3 regions of the Gordonia sp. 852002-50395_SCH5434458 genome follow, and region 1 is predicted to be linked to each of the others. Evidence: riboswitches for the same ligand, from Rfam matches in the RefSeq annotation. Region 1 holds a riboswitch; each other region holds the start of a gene.
What was found. Region 1 has a riboswitch for S-adenosylmethionine ahead of A5785_RS15740 (aminotransferase class V-fold PLP-dependent enzyme). Riboswitches for the same ligand answer to the same signal wherever they lie in the genome.
Positions count from the first base shown of each region.

Region 2: another riboswitch for S-adenosylmethionine. It lies ahead of A5785_RS22135 (amino acid ABC transporter permease); the one in region 1 lies ahead of A5785_RS15740 (aminotransferase class V-fold PLP-dependent enzyme).
Region 3: another riboswitch for S-adenosylmethionine. It lies ahead of A5785_RS07430 (bifunctional o-acetylhomoserine/o-acetylserine sulfhydrylase); the one in region 1 lies ahead of A5785_RS15740 (aminotransferase class V-fold PLP-dependent enzyme).

Region 1 covers NZ_LZTC01000067.1:62,360-66,607, reverse strand. The annotation lists gene A5785_RS15745 (hypothetical protein) at 87-590, opposite strand; gene A5785_RS15740 (aminotransferase class V-fold PLP-dependent enzyme) at 587-1,915, opposite strand; SAM riboswitch class IV at 1,932-2,045, opposite strand; gene A5785_RS15735 (isochorismate synthase) at 2,212-3,312, shown strand; gene A5785_RS15730 (aspartate aminotransferase family protein) at 3,377-4,248, opposite strand, start outside.
Region 2 covers NZ_LZTC01000103.1:2,077-6,324, forward strand. The annotation lists gene A5785_RS22125 (gamma-glutamyltransferase family protein) at 1-906, shown strand, start outside; gene A5785_RS22130 (hypothetical protein) at 926-1,387, opposite strand; SAM riboswitch class IV at 1,548-1,665, shown strand; gene A5785_RS22135 (amino acid ABC transporter permease) at 1,688-2,686, shown strand; gene A5785_RS22140 (amino acid ABC transporter ATP-binding protein) at 2,767-3,507, shown strand; gene A5785_RS22145 (transporter substrate-binding domain-containing protein) at 3,596-4,248, shown strand, end outside.
Region 3 covers NZ_LZTC01000035.1:214,606-218,853, forward strand. The annotation lists gene metX (homoserine O-acetyltransferase MetX) at 1-603, opposite strand, end outside; gene A5785_RS07430 (bifunctional o-acetylhomoserine/o-acetylserine sulfhydrylase) at 633-1,955, opposite strand; SAM riboswitch class IV at 2,018-2,166, opposite strand; gene A5785_RS07435 (cutinase family protein) at 2,481-4,248, shown strand, end outside.

The DNA.
Region 1 (4,248 bases):
GCTGATCGAGCCCCACCCGCTGATCGAGCTTGTCGAGATCACCACCCGCTGATCAGCTTGTTACCCGCTGATCGAGCTTGTCGAGATCACGCAGCCCGGCGAGACTCGAACTGCGGCAGCACCTCTGCGCGCACGCGGTGCTCGGTGGCCGAGCCGTCGATCGGCACGATGAGCACGGCGTCGGCGACCTCTGCCGCGTAGATGTCTCGGATCAGTGTGGCCAGGCCGTGCGGGGTGCCGACGTAGCGCACGGTCTCTGCGCGATCCCCCACGGACGTCACCGCCGAGCCGGCAGCCGACACCGAGGCGACAGACGCGCGCGCCGACCCCGGATGCGGTGCGATCGCAACCTCGACAGCCAGTGCTACCGAGAAGTTCGCGGTGTCACGGGTGCCGGCCCGCAGTAGCGAGCGAGTGCGCTGGGCGTCGCGCAGCGTCGAACGTCGCACGACGATCGGCAGTTCGGCGGCACCGGCGTCGCCGACGATCGCAACCCGCAGCGCCGGGCGGCCGATGGTGATGACGCCGGTGTCGGCAGCAAGGAGCTGGTCGGCGAGAACGTCTGTCGGAGAACTCGATTGGATCGTCACGAGTGTGCCTTTCGGTGGTGGATGTCGGGGGCGTCGGCGCTGCGATCGCTCAGGCAGCGCAGCGCGTGGAGCAGGCGGTCGACGTCGTCGGACGAGCTGCCGAGTCCGAAGCTCGCGCGTACGGCGCCGTCGGGATAACCGAGTCGGTCGAGAAGCGGGTGAGCGCAGAACTTTCCGTCGCGCACACCGATGCCGTGTTCCGAACTCAGGTACTCCGCCACCTCGCGCGGGCTATGGCCGTCGACGGTGAAGCCTGCGATGCCGACGCGCTCGAGGCCGTCGTCGAAGACACGAAGGGGGGTGACTCCGTCGATCTCGGCGAGTCCGGCGTCGAGTTGTGCGCACAGGTACGCCTCGTGCGCGCCGATCCACTCGTGTCCGAGATCGGTGATCGCGTCGCATGCGGCAGCAATCGCGATGGCGCCCAACACATTAGGAGATCCCGCTTCGTGACGCGCTGCACCCGTGTGCCACGACACCGACGCGCAACCGGCCTCGACGTCGACGTCTGCCGTTGCACCGCCGCCCGCCAGATACGGCTGCGCGGCGTCGAGCCAGTCGGTGCGTCCGATCAGCACACCCGCGCCGAACGGCGCGTAGAGCTTATGGCCCGAGAAGACGAGGTAGTCGATGCCGTGGCTGACGATCGACACCGGGCGATGCGCGACGAGTTGTGCGGCGTCGACGAGGATTCGGGCGCCGTGCCGGTGCGCAATCGATGCGAGTCGCGAGATCGGGAGGACCTCGCCGGTCACGTTCGACGCCGCGGTCACCGCAAGTAGCGCGGCGGGCTTGGCTGCGAGTTCGCGCTCGACGGCGGCGAGAGTCTCATCGATGGTCGACGCAACTTCGACGATGCGTGTCCACTTGTCTTTGCGTTCGACCCATGGAAGCAGGTTCGCGTGGTGCTCGATGTCGAGAACGACAACGTCGCCAGGCGTCACATGCGCCGCGAGGTTGATCGCGTCGGTGGTGTTGCGAGTGAACACGACGGCGTCGTCGGCGCGACCACGGACAAAGCGTCGAACGGTCTCGCGGCACTCCTCGTAGCGACGCGTCGTGACCTGCGACAGATGTCCCGCGCCGCGGTGCACGCTGGCGTAGGTGCTCAGCGAGTCGGCGACGGCATCAGCCACCGCGCTGAGTGCGGGGGCGCTGGCCGCGTAGTCGAAGTTGGCGTAGCGCACCGTCGTACCGTCGGAAAGCGGCGCGCATTCGGCGGCGCCGACGACGTCGGCGAGTGGGGCGATAGTTGGGGTCTGCGCAGGCGAAACAGCCTTGGCCTGCGAGAACTCGGTGTGCGAACGGGTGACGACAGCAGTCATCGAATAGTCTCCTTGGAATCCACGCTTGCCGTACCCACCCTGGGCACGGCCAGGTCGTCACCCGGAGCACCCCACCGCGGAGGAGGGTTGCCGACCAGCTAGCCGGGGCTTGTCGCTGGCACTCATGACCTGTTCCAAGGATCACCGACGCGACGCTGAGCTGTCAACTTTCACTCAGCGTGCACGAAAGGCGGCCGAGGGTGCGATCGCCGAGCGTGTTATCGAGCCCGATTCTGCGCGCCGGCCGCGCCGGTCTGTGCGCGGTTGCGCTTCCACGCAACCGGTAGCGTGAATCCATGCCAGCTTCGGAGGTCTTCGTCCTGTCCAGGCCGCACGGCACCGTTCGAGCGCGTGGCGCTTCCGCGGGATTCACCGACGCCACCGAGGCTGCCGAGGCGTTGCGTTCCGGGCGCATCGGCGCCGTCACCGGGGCGATCGGGTTCACAGCCGCCGACGACGCCGCGCTGCTGGTTCCCGAAACCATCACGCACAGCGGTTCGGCGATCGTGGGGCAAGCGCCGGAGCCTGCTCACGCCGAGCGCGTCACATTGATTCCCGACGCCGCGACGCATCGGGACCGGGTCGCACGTGCCATCGACGAGATCGACGCGGGGGCGTTGTCGAAGGTCGTGCTCGCGCGCGCCGTCGAATTCGATGTCGAACCTCCCGTCGACCCGGACCGACTTCTCGAAGCCCTGGCGTACGGAAACGCCGAGCACTCTGCGTTTCTCGTCGACCTCAGCGTCGACGAGCACACCGACCCGCGCGCTCGATGGCTCATCGGAGCTAGCCCAGAAGTGTTGCTGCGCAAGCAAGGTCTCGAGGTTACGTGCCGCCCCTACGCGGGATCGGCGGCGCGCTCAGCAGACCCCGACGTCGACCATGCTGCCGGCCGGGTACTGCTCGCCTCGACGAAGGACCGGGCCGAGCACGCGTTCGTCGTCGACCATCTCCGCGACGCGCTCGAGCCGATCTGTCGCGAACTCGACGTGCCCGATCAGCCTTCGCTGGTCTCAACCGGCGAGATGTGGCACCTCGCGACAGCGATTCGCGGCGTGCTGAGCGATCCGACGATCACCGCACTCGACCTCGCACTGCTGCTGAGCCCGAACCCTGCGGTGTGCGGAACACCGGGAGATGTTGCAGCACAGTTCATCTCGAATCACGAGGAGCGTCGTGGATTCTACGCGGGCGCCGTCGGATGGTCGGGCTCCGCGGGCGACGGCGAGTGGATGGTGACGATCCGTTCGCTCGAACTGTCCGACGATCGTCGTCACGTCCACACCTGGGCAGGCGGCGGCATCGTCGCCGGGTCGGAGCCGCAGGCAGAGCTCGACGAGACGTCGGCGAAGCTCGCGACCGTCCTGCGCGCGCTCGGCGTCGTCGAGCTCGGTTGACGTCGGGGTAGTGGGTGCGTGCCCGCGTCGTGGAGCCCACACCCCCGCGCCGAACCACCCGCACTCAGAGCGACGCGGCGAGGGAGTCGGTCAGGATGTCGAGGCCCTGGTGCAGTTCGTCGTCGCTGATCGTCAGCGGCGGGGCGATGCGGAAGATGCCGCCCATGCCGGGTAGCTGGACGATGTTCATGTGCAGTCCGCGCTCGAGGCAGGCTGCAGTCACCTTGGCACCCAACGCATCTGCGGGAGTGCGCGACGCCTTGTCGGTCACGAGTTCGACGCCCTGCAGCAGCCCGCGGCCCCGGACGTCGCCGACAACCTCGACGTCGTCGCGCAGCCCGATCAGCCTCTCGCGCAGAACATCTCCGAGCTTGGCGGCACGCTCGACGAGCCCCTCCCGTTCGATCACGTCGAGCACCGTGAGGGCGACGGTCGCGGCGAGCGGATCCGACGCATGGGTCGTGTAGAAGAGGAATCCTCGCTCGGCACAACGGTCTTCGATCTCCGCACTCGTCACGACGGCTGCCACGGGTAGGCCCGCGCCGAGAGTCTTCGAGAGTGTGAGGATGTCCGGGGCAACTCCGTCGCGCTCGAACGCATACATGGTACCGGTACGGCCGAGTCCGGTCTGCGCCTCGTCGAGGATCAGCAGCATGCCCCGGTCGTCGCACATCTGCCGCAGCCGCGCGAGGTAGCCCTCGGGCAGCTCGATGATGCCACCCGACGACAAGATCGGTTCGACGATGCACGCGGCGAGCGAGCCGTTCGACTGCGTGTCGACGGCCGCGAACCCATACTCCAGTTCGGCTTCCCAGTCGTAGGACCCGTCGGCGTTGCGGAACGGCGAGCGGTAGGCGTTCGGGGTGGGAAGCGTGAAGTTGCCCGGCAGCGTCGGGCCGTAGCCGCGTCGACCCGCCGAGAACGTGGCAGCCGCTG
Region 2 (4,248 bases), on a different contig from region 1:
AACTTCGACATTCCGTCGATGGGGCCGACCGGCGTCGACCGCGACGGCGGGCATCCGAATCCCGAAGCGGTGCATCTGATCAACGAGGCCGAACGCCTCGCCTATGCCGACCGTGACAAGTACATCGCCGATCCCGACTTCATCCCGTTGCCGGGCAAGGGTGTAGCGACGATGTTGGATCCGACCTACCTGAAACAGCGTGCGGCACTGATCAAACCGAACACGTCGCTGGGTAAGGCACAGCCCGGAGACCTCGGTGAGGTCCCGCTCGGTTCGTACACCGGCACAGAACACGGAACCAGCCACATCACCGTCGCCGACAAGTACGGCAACGTGGCGTCGATGACGACGACCGTCGAATCGGCGTTCGGCAGCTTCCATATGGTCGACGGCTTCATCCTCAACAATCAGCTCACCGACTTCTCCGCTGAGCCACGCGACGAGTCGGGAGCGCTTCTCGCCAACCGGGTTTCGCCGGGCAAGCGGCCGCGATCATCGATGGCCCCGACCCTCGTTATGCAGCCGGGAGCCAACGGTGCGCCGGACACCCTCAGCGCTGCTCTCGGCTCGCCCGGCGGCTCCGTGATCATCCAGTTCGTCGTGAAAACGCTTGTTGGAATGCTGGATTGGAAGCTGAACCCGCAGCAGGCCGTGTCGATGATCGACTTCGGTACGGCCAACACCCCGACGTCGAATGTCGGCGGCGAGCACCCGCTGGTCAACACTGCGAACGGCGGCGCCGACGATCCGCTCGTCAAGGGATTGCGCGAACGCGGAGAACAGGTGTCGGTCGACGATCAGTCCAGCGGGCTCAGCGCACTACAGCGCTCAGGCAACGGCTGGCTCGGCGGGGCCGATCCTCGCCGCGAGGGCGCCGTGATGGGCGACGACGCGTCGTTGAAGTGAGGTCGACGTCGGCGGGACGCTATTGATTCTCAACCGTCCGCGCCAGAATCCCGAGCGTCGCGCGTAGCCCGGCCTCGGGAATGATCGGGAACCGGCCTTTGATGTCCTCGTGGGTCACGCGGCTCCAGTCGTAGTACGACGTGACGAGCGTGCCGTCGTCAGTCGGTTCGAGTCGGTATCCGTAGCGGTGATCGAGGGGCGGTCGGACGGTGCCGATGATCGTCCATTCGACCCACCGGTTCTGCTCGTAGCCCGTGATGATCACCCTCACGTCGTACTTACCCATCGGAAGGTCGTTGAGCGATTCGCGATCCATGTGGACGACAAACTCATCGCCCACCGCGCCGACCGTCGACCCTTCCGCACTTTGCAGCATGCCTGAGCTGTCGATGGCGACGTGACCTTCTGGCGTGGTCAGAAGCTCAAAGATCGCCGACGGCTCGGCCTGGATCAAGCGGGTGATCTCGAATAGCTCGGTCATAAGGCTCTCCTCGTGTCGGCGTTGTGCCCACGATATGTGTTCCACCGCGGGGCACAGGGGCGACGCCTTCGCGAACAATCCGACCGTCCACTTCGCGACCCTAAGAATCGCGCAGATTCATACCCTCGGCGCGGCGTCGACCTGGCACTAACCTGGCGTCGGTTATGAGTGTCAGCGCCCAGCCCTGGCTTGCTGGCCGGCAACCCTCCGTCGTGGTGGGGTGCTCCAGGTGACAACCCGACGGAAGCAGGCGCTCGCCGCTGCCGTAACAACGACATCGAGGATTGAAGACCGATACCTGTGACCGCTGAACTTTCCGCTGCGCAGTCGCGTCCGCTGACCAGCGAACCGCGTGACGCAGAACTGCTTTCGGCCAAGCTGGTCAAGGCGCGCAAGCCCGGCCAGTGGGTGAGTAGCGCCGTGGTTCTCGTGCTTGCGGCAATGCTGGTGCACACGCTGATCACCAATCCGCGGTTCCAGTGGGATGTGGTCGGCGACTACTTCTTCCACGCATCAGTTCTGCGCGGCCTCGGCTTGACTTTGTGGCTGACTGCGTCAGTCATGGTGTGCGGCTTCGCATTGGGGATTCTGCTCGCCGTGATGCGCTTGTCGTCGAATCCCATCTTGTCGACGCTGAGCGCAGGCTACGTCTGGTTGATCCGATCTATTCCGCCGCTTGTCCAGTTGCTCTTCTGGTACGAGCTGGCCTCGCTGTATCCGCAACTGTCACTAGGGATTCCGTTCGGTCCGGAGTTCGTCAAAGCCGATACGGCGCACCTGTTCTCGGGCGTGCTGGCAGCGTTCGTCGCACTGACCCTGGACGTCGCGGCCTTCGCTGCCGAGATCGTGCGCGGGGGCATCCTCTCCGTCGACCGCGGTCAGGCGGAGGCCGCAGAAGCGTTGGGGCTCAGTCGGTATCGCATCTTCCGTCGAATCATCCTGCCGCAGGCCATGCCGGCGATCGTCCCGGCGTCGGGCAATCTGCTCATCGGTCTGCTCAAGGCGACGTCGATCGTCAGTGTGATCGCCGTCCAAGACCTGCTCTACTCCGTACAGCTGATCTACCAGCAGAACTACCTGATCCTGCCTCTGCTGTTGGTCGCGACCATCTGGTACATCATCGTCACCAGTGTGCTCTCGGTAGGGCAGTACTTCGTCGAACGTCACTACTCGCGTGGCAATCGCCGACCGCAACAAGGCTTCTGGACGACGGTCCGTGAGAACTTGCCGCTGTTCGGGCGAGTGCGTACCGACCTTCGCAGGTTTGATCGTCGTAACGAAGGTGCGGTGGGCGCGTGAGCTTTTCGACCACGCGCCGCGGGTACACCACGGCCGGGCATGACAATCACACCTACGACGAGACGCTACCTCTCGTCCGAATCCGAGGACTGCGCAAGAGTTTCGGACTCCACAAAGTCCTCGACGGCATCGACGTCGACGTCCCGCGTGGCACTGTAACCGTGCTGCTCGGACCGTCGGGCTCCGGCAAGTCGACGCTACTGCGCTGTATCAATCACCTCGAGAAGCCCGACAGCGGGTTCGTCGAGGTCGGCGGCGAGATCATCGGATACCGGCCGTCGTCGGGAAAGCTGCACGAACTGTCCCATCGTGAGATCGCGCGTCAGCGCGCCACCATCGGGATGGTCTTCCAGCAGTTCAACCTCTTCGGGCATATGACCGTGCAGCAGAACGTGATCGAAGGACGGTTGGCTGCGGGTATCCCGCGCGGCGAAGCTGTCGCACGAGCCGGCGATCTGCTCGAACGTGTCGGCATGGCTGGACGCGAAAGTGCCTACCCACGCCAGCTCTCCGGCGGTCAGCAGCAACGTGTCGCCATTGCCCGAGCCTTGGCGCTCAAGCCGCGCCTCATGCTGTTCGACGAACCGACAAGCGCGCTCGATCCTGAACTCGTCGGCGAGGTTTTGGCCGTGATCCGCGATCTCGCACGCAGCGGCATGACCATGGTGATTGTCACGCACGAGATCGGGTTCGCACGTGAAGTTGCCGACCAGGCGATCTTCCTCGACGGCGGGCGCATCGTCGAATCCGGGGTTCCCGCAGAGATTCTCGACGACCCGCAGCACGAGCGCACGAAAGCGTTTCTCTCCGCGGTGCTATGAGAGTACCCGTGCGAATGTGCACGATGGTCACCTCTGCGTGCCGTAACCAGTTACTACACAGAAGAATTCAGACAAGGGGACCAGAACGATGAAGAACCGCCCACGTATCCTCGCTATGTTGGCGTCCGGCGCAGTGGTCGGCAGTATCGTGTTGAGTGGCTGTGGCTCGTCGTCGGACGACACAGCGAACTCTGCAGAGGCGTCGGCCGTTCCGACACAGGACATCACCAGCAAGATCGCAAAGGACGACGCAATCAGCGCCGAACTGCCTGAGAGCGTGCGCTCTGCAGGAACCCTGACCGTCGGCACCACGCAGACACCCGGGACGTCGAACCTGCCGCACGGTGGTGTGGTCGACGACAAGAACGTCGGACTCGATCTCGATTTGCGTGACGCGATCGGCAAGGTCCTCGGTGTCAACTGGAACGTCGAGTACGGAACATTCGCCTCGATCATCCCCGGCGTCCAGAACGGGAAATACCAAGTAGGACAGGCGAACTTCGGAGTCACAGCCGAACGTGAGAAAGTCCTCGACTTCTCGACCTACCTCAACGACGGACAGGGCTTCCTCGGCTCGAAACGCGTTGACCTGCAGAAGGTCTCGACCATCACCGATGTGTGCGGTTACACCATCGCGACCACTCCCGGATCGACCTTTCAGACACTGCTGAGCTCGCACGTCGACGACTGCGCCAAGATCGGCAAGAAGCCCTGGACCGTCCAGTATTTTAACGACACGGC
Region 3 (4,248 bases), on a different contig from region 1:
CGTACCGATCTGGTCGGCCGTCGCACGAGCGCCGACGGCGAGCACGAGTGCGCTTCGAACCCGTTCGGGGTACTCGATGATCCACTCGAGTGCGCGTGCGCCGCCCATCGAGCCGCCCACAACCGCGCCGATGCTCTCGATGCCCAGATGATCCATCAGTGCGACTTCGGCGCGGACCTGATCGAGCACGGTGAGTTGCGGGAAGCTCGAACCCCACGGTCGGCCGGTGGGGTCCAGCGATGCGGGCCCGGTCGATCCACGGCATCCGCCGAGCACGTTTGCCGAGATGACGCACCATTCGTCGGTGTCGACTGCCGCGCCGGGACCGATCAGACCGTCCCACCAGCCGGGGGAGGGATGAGCAGCATCGGCGGGTCCGGTCACGTGTGAATCGCCGGTCAGGGCGTGCAGCGTGAGGATGACGTTGTCGCGAGCAGGCGACAGTTTTCCCCACCGCTGAAAGGCGAGGGTCACGTCGTCGATCTGCTCACCGTTGTCGAGTGAGATCGACCCGAGACGGGCGCTGAGCATCTGGCCGTCCGGGGCGTTCTCCCAGTCCGGCCGTTGCTCTGTATCCGTCTGCGGGTCGATGCTCACCGACACAGGTGTCCTCGCTCCTTGCTCTGCGTTGTCTACTTGGCTGCTTCGAAACCCCGGTCGAGGTCAGCGAGGATGTCGTCGATTCCCTCGATGCCCACCGCGAGGCGGACGAGGCCGGGGGTGACACCCGCGGCGAGTTGCTCCTCGGGGGTCAGCTGGCTGTGGGTGGTCGATGCGGGGTGGATCACCAGTGAGCGCACATCACCGATGTTGGCGACGTGGCTGTGCAGTGTGAGCGCCTCGACGAACCGCTTGCCCGCGTCGACGCCGCCTGCGATCTCGAACCCGATGACAGCGCCCTGCCCCTTCGGTGCGAGCTCCTGGCCGCGCTTGTACCAGGGCGACGACGACAGTCCGGCGTAGTAGACCTCCTCGACCTGCGGGTTGTCGTTGAGGTACTCGGCGACGCGCTGCGCGTTGGCGACGTGACGCTCGACGCGCAGGCTCAAGGTCTCGAGACCCTGTGCGAGCAGGAACGCGTTGAACGGCGAGATGGCTGCGCCGGTGTCGCGGAGCAACTGCACACGTGCCTTGAGTGCGTACGCGGGAGCGCCGAGATCGGCGAAGACCGCACCGTGGTAGCTCGGGTCGGGCGTGGTGAAACCGGGGAAGAGGTCTTTGCCGTCGCGCTGTACACGCCAGTCGAAGGTGCCGCCGTCGATGATCACGCCGCCGATCGCGGTGCCGTGCCCACCGATGTACTTGGTGGCCGAGTGCACGACGATGTCGGCGCCATGCGCGAGCGGGTTGAGCAGATACGGGGTGGCGACGGTGTTGTCGACGATGAGCGGCACGCCGTTGCGATGTGCAACCTCCGAGATGCCCTCGATGTCGAGGATCTCGTTGTTCGGGTTGGAGATCGACTCGCCGTAGAACGCGCGCGTGTTGTCGCGCACCGCGGCCTGCCACGAGTCGAGATCTTCCGGATCCTCGACGAACGTGACCTCGATGCCGAGCTTGGGCAGCGTGTAGTGGAAGAGGTTGTACGTTCCGCCGTAGAGGCGCGGACTCGACACGACGTGCCCGCCGTTCTCGACGATGTTGAGGATCGAGTATGTCTCCGCAGCCTGACCCGACGCGACGAGCAGCGCCGCGACACCGCCCTCGAGAGCGGCGAGACGCTGCTCGACGACATCCTGTGTCGGATTCATCAGGCGCGTGTAGATGTTGCCTGGCTCGGCGAGGCCGAACAGATTCGCGGCATGGGTGGTGTCGTTGAACGTGTACGACGTGGTCTGGTAGATCGGCAGAGCGCGGGCGTTGGTCGCCGCGTCGGCTGTCTGGCCTGCGTGAATCTGCTTGGTCTCGAAACTCCAGTTGTCGGCTGGATTCTGGTCGACGTCGACGTCAGACATTGAATACGCATCACTTTCTACGGTCGGCAGGGCACGACGACCCTGTTGGGGTCCGACCTTCGGACCCGCGCTTGCTGGGGACCCGAAACCATCATCGACGAAGGATCGTCGCAGAACGGGGTCCCACAACCCGGTCATCACCCGGAGCACCCCACCGCGGTTGGAGGGTTGCCGATCAGCGAGCCGGGGCTTTGCGCTGATACTCATGACCTGGCGTCAAGGATATAACACGGCCGAAATGAAGTGAGAACCCTCCGACGCAGCCTGGTTCTTGGGGTGGACAAGGCATCGCTGCGGCGACATTGCGTGCGGGCGTCGAAAAGGCCGCGATTGAGGGTCTCTCGTGTAGTCCGAACAGTCGAATTTGGCGTCCATCGTCGTCGGTTCGCTGTTCGACCGTCGGATTCTGCTGTGGCGTGGGTCACGAAATTCTACGATCCGAACATTCGCGAGTAACTCGGCCGGAGCGGAACGCCGACGACTCGCGGCGACGCGGTACAGATCGTCCGGATTGGTGGAGAACGCATGGGTGGTCACTTCGGTTTCCGGCGATCGATCACTGCGGCGAGCACACTCGGACTCGCCGCAGTCGCAGCGGTTCTCCTCGCCATAGGTCAAACCTCCGGCGCGGGTGTCGCGCGGGCCGAGACCGCCGACAATTGCGGCAACGGCGCACTCGTCTTCGTCGGTGGTACGTGGGACCCCCAGGGACATCTGCTCGACGGCGTCACGCGCCAACCCCAATATGCCGGCTACACCGTCGAGCGCGTCGAGTATCCGGCGTCGATCTGGCCGTTGGGTGCCTTCGGATTCGACGACAGTCAGTCGCAGGGCGTCGCGGCAACGATGTCGACTGTGGCGAATTATCAGGCGCAGTGTGATGGCAAACCCGTCGTGATCGTCGGGTACTCGCAGGGCGCAGGAATCGGCGGCGACGTACTCACAGATATCGGCACCGGCAACACGTCTGGCTACGAGATCTCATCGACCGGCGTGTCCGGACTGCTCTACTCCGATCCGCGGCAAGCGGGAACTCTCTACGGACAGGGCATCGAACGCGTCCTGATCGGCGTGATCCCCGGACTGACCATGGCAGGCGGACGCGACGTCGACGACTTCGGCGGGATTCCGGTGACCACCGTGTGCTTCACGGGCGATCCGATCTGCGATCTTCCCGATCCGCTTCACGACCCGATCGGGGCCCTCGACGGCCTCGCGGGCTACTGGGTCAAGCACGGTCTGTATCCGCTCTACATGTATCTGCCAGCCACCAACGGAGCCCTGTGGGACGCCTGGGGAGTCAAGCCGTTGGACTGCCAGGACACCACCGCTGAGGTCAACACCTGCCAGCTCGTCGTGCCGTCGTCGGCATGGGTTCTCACCCAGCAGTTCGTCGACAAGCTCGGTCTCGGCTGGACCGTGCCCGACCTCGTGAGCAAGCGGTGGAAGTTCCCGGACATCCTCGGCATCACACTGGCCGACTTCCAGCCGCCGATCCGGTGGGCCATGGGTTGGTTCCCGCAGTTGCCCGACCTCGGCTACGGCGGGGTGCTCACCGACGTCTACACGTTCCAGAACATGGCACAGGGGCTGTTCACGTGGAACCCGGTGCTCTGGGGTCAGGGCGTCGACGCGTTGCGGACCACTGTCAGGAGCATCGCGTCGATGCCGGTGAACTTCGGAAAGTTCTGGGCCTACACACTGACCGGCCGCGATGTCACCGGCATTCCCGGACCCGCGTACCGACCGTCGCTGGTCGCGTTCGAAGAGCGGCTCGCGTCGCTGCGCACCCCGACGACCACCAGCCAGACCGCGTCGGTGGCGGCGCTGTCAGCATCGGAGAAGATTGCCGACGCCCCGGGGGCCGTGGACACCGCGAAGACTCTCGGCGGGCCCGAAGCGCGCAGTGCCTCGGGTACTGATGGAATCTCCGGCGGGGGAATCTCCGGCCGACAAGGCGTCGACGATCCTGTCGGCTCGGGTGGCGCAGGCACAGGTGACGGGACCGGTACCGAAGCTGCGTCGACGCCTCCTGCCGGCAGCGGCTCACTGCAAACACAGGCGCCGCTCGGCGGCTCTTCGCAGCCGGTTGAGGCTCCCGGCGGCGCGCATGCGCCGAAGCCTGGACCAGGAGAGTCGACACCGGAGAAGCCTGCACCCGAGAAGCCGACGCCGGAGCAGTCAACATCGGAGCAGTCGACATCGGGGGAGTCGACACGCGACAAGTCGACATCTGACGAGTCGACACCCGGTGCGTCGACGCAGCAGCAGGGTGCCACCCCGAAATCAACGA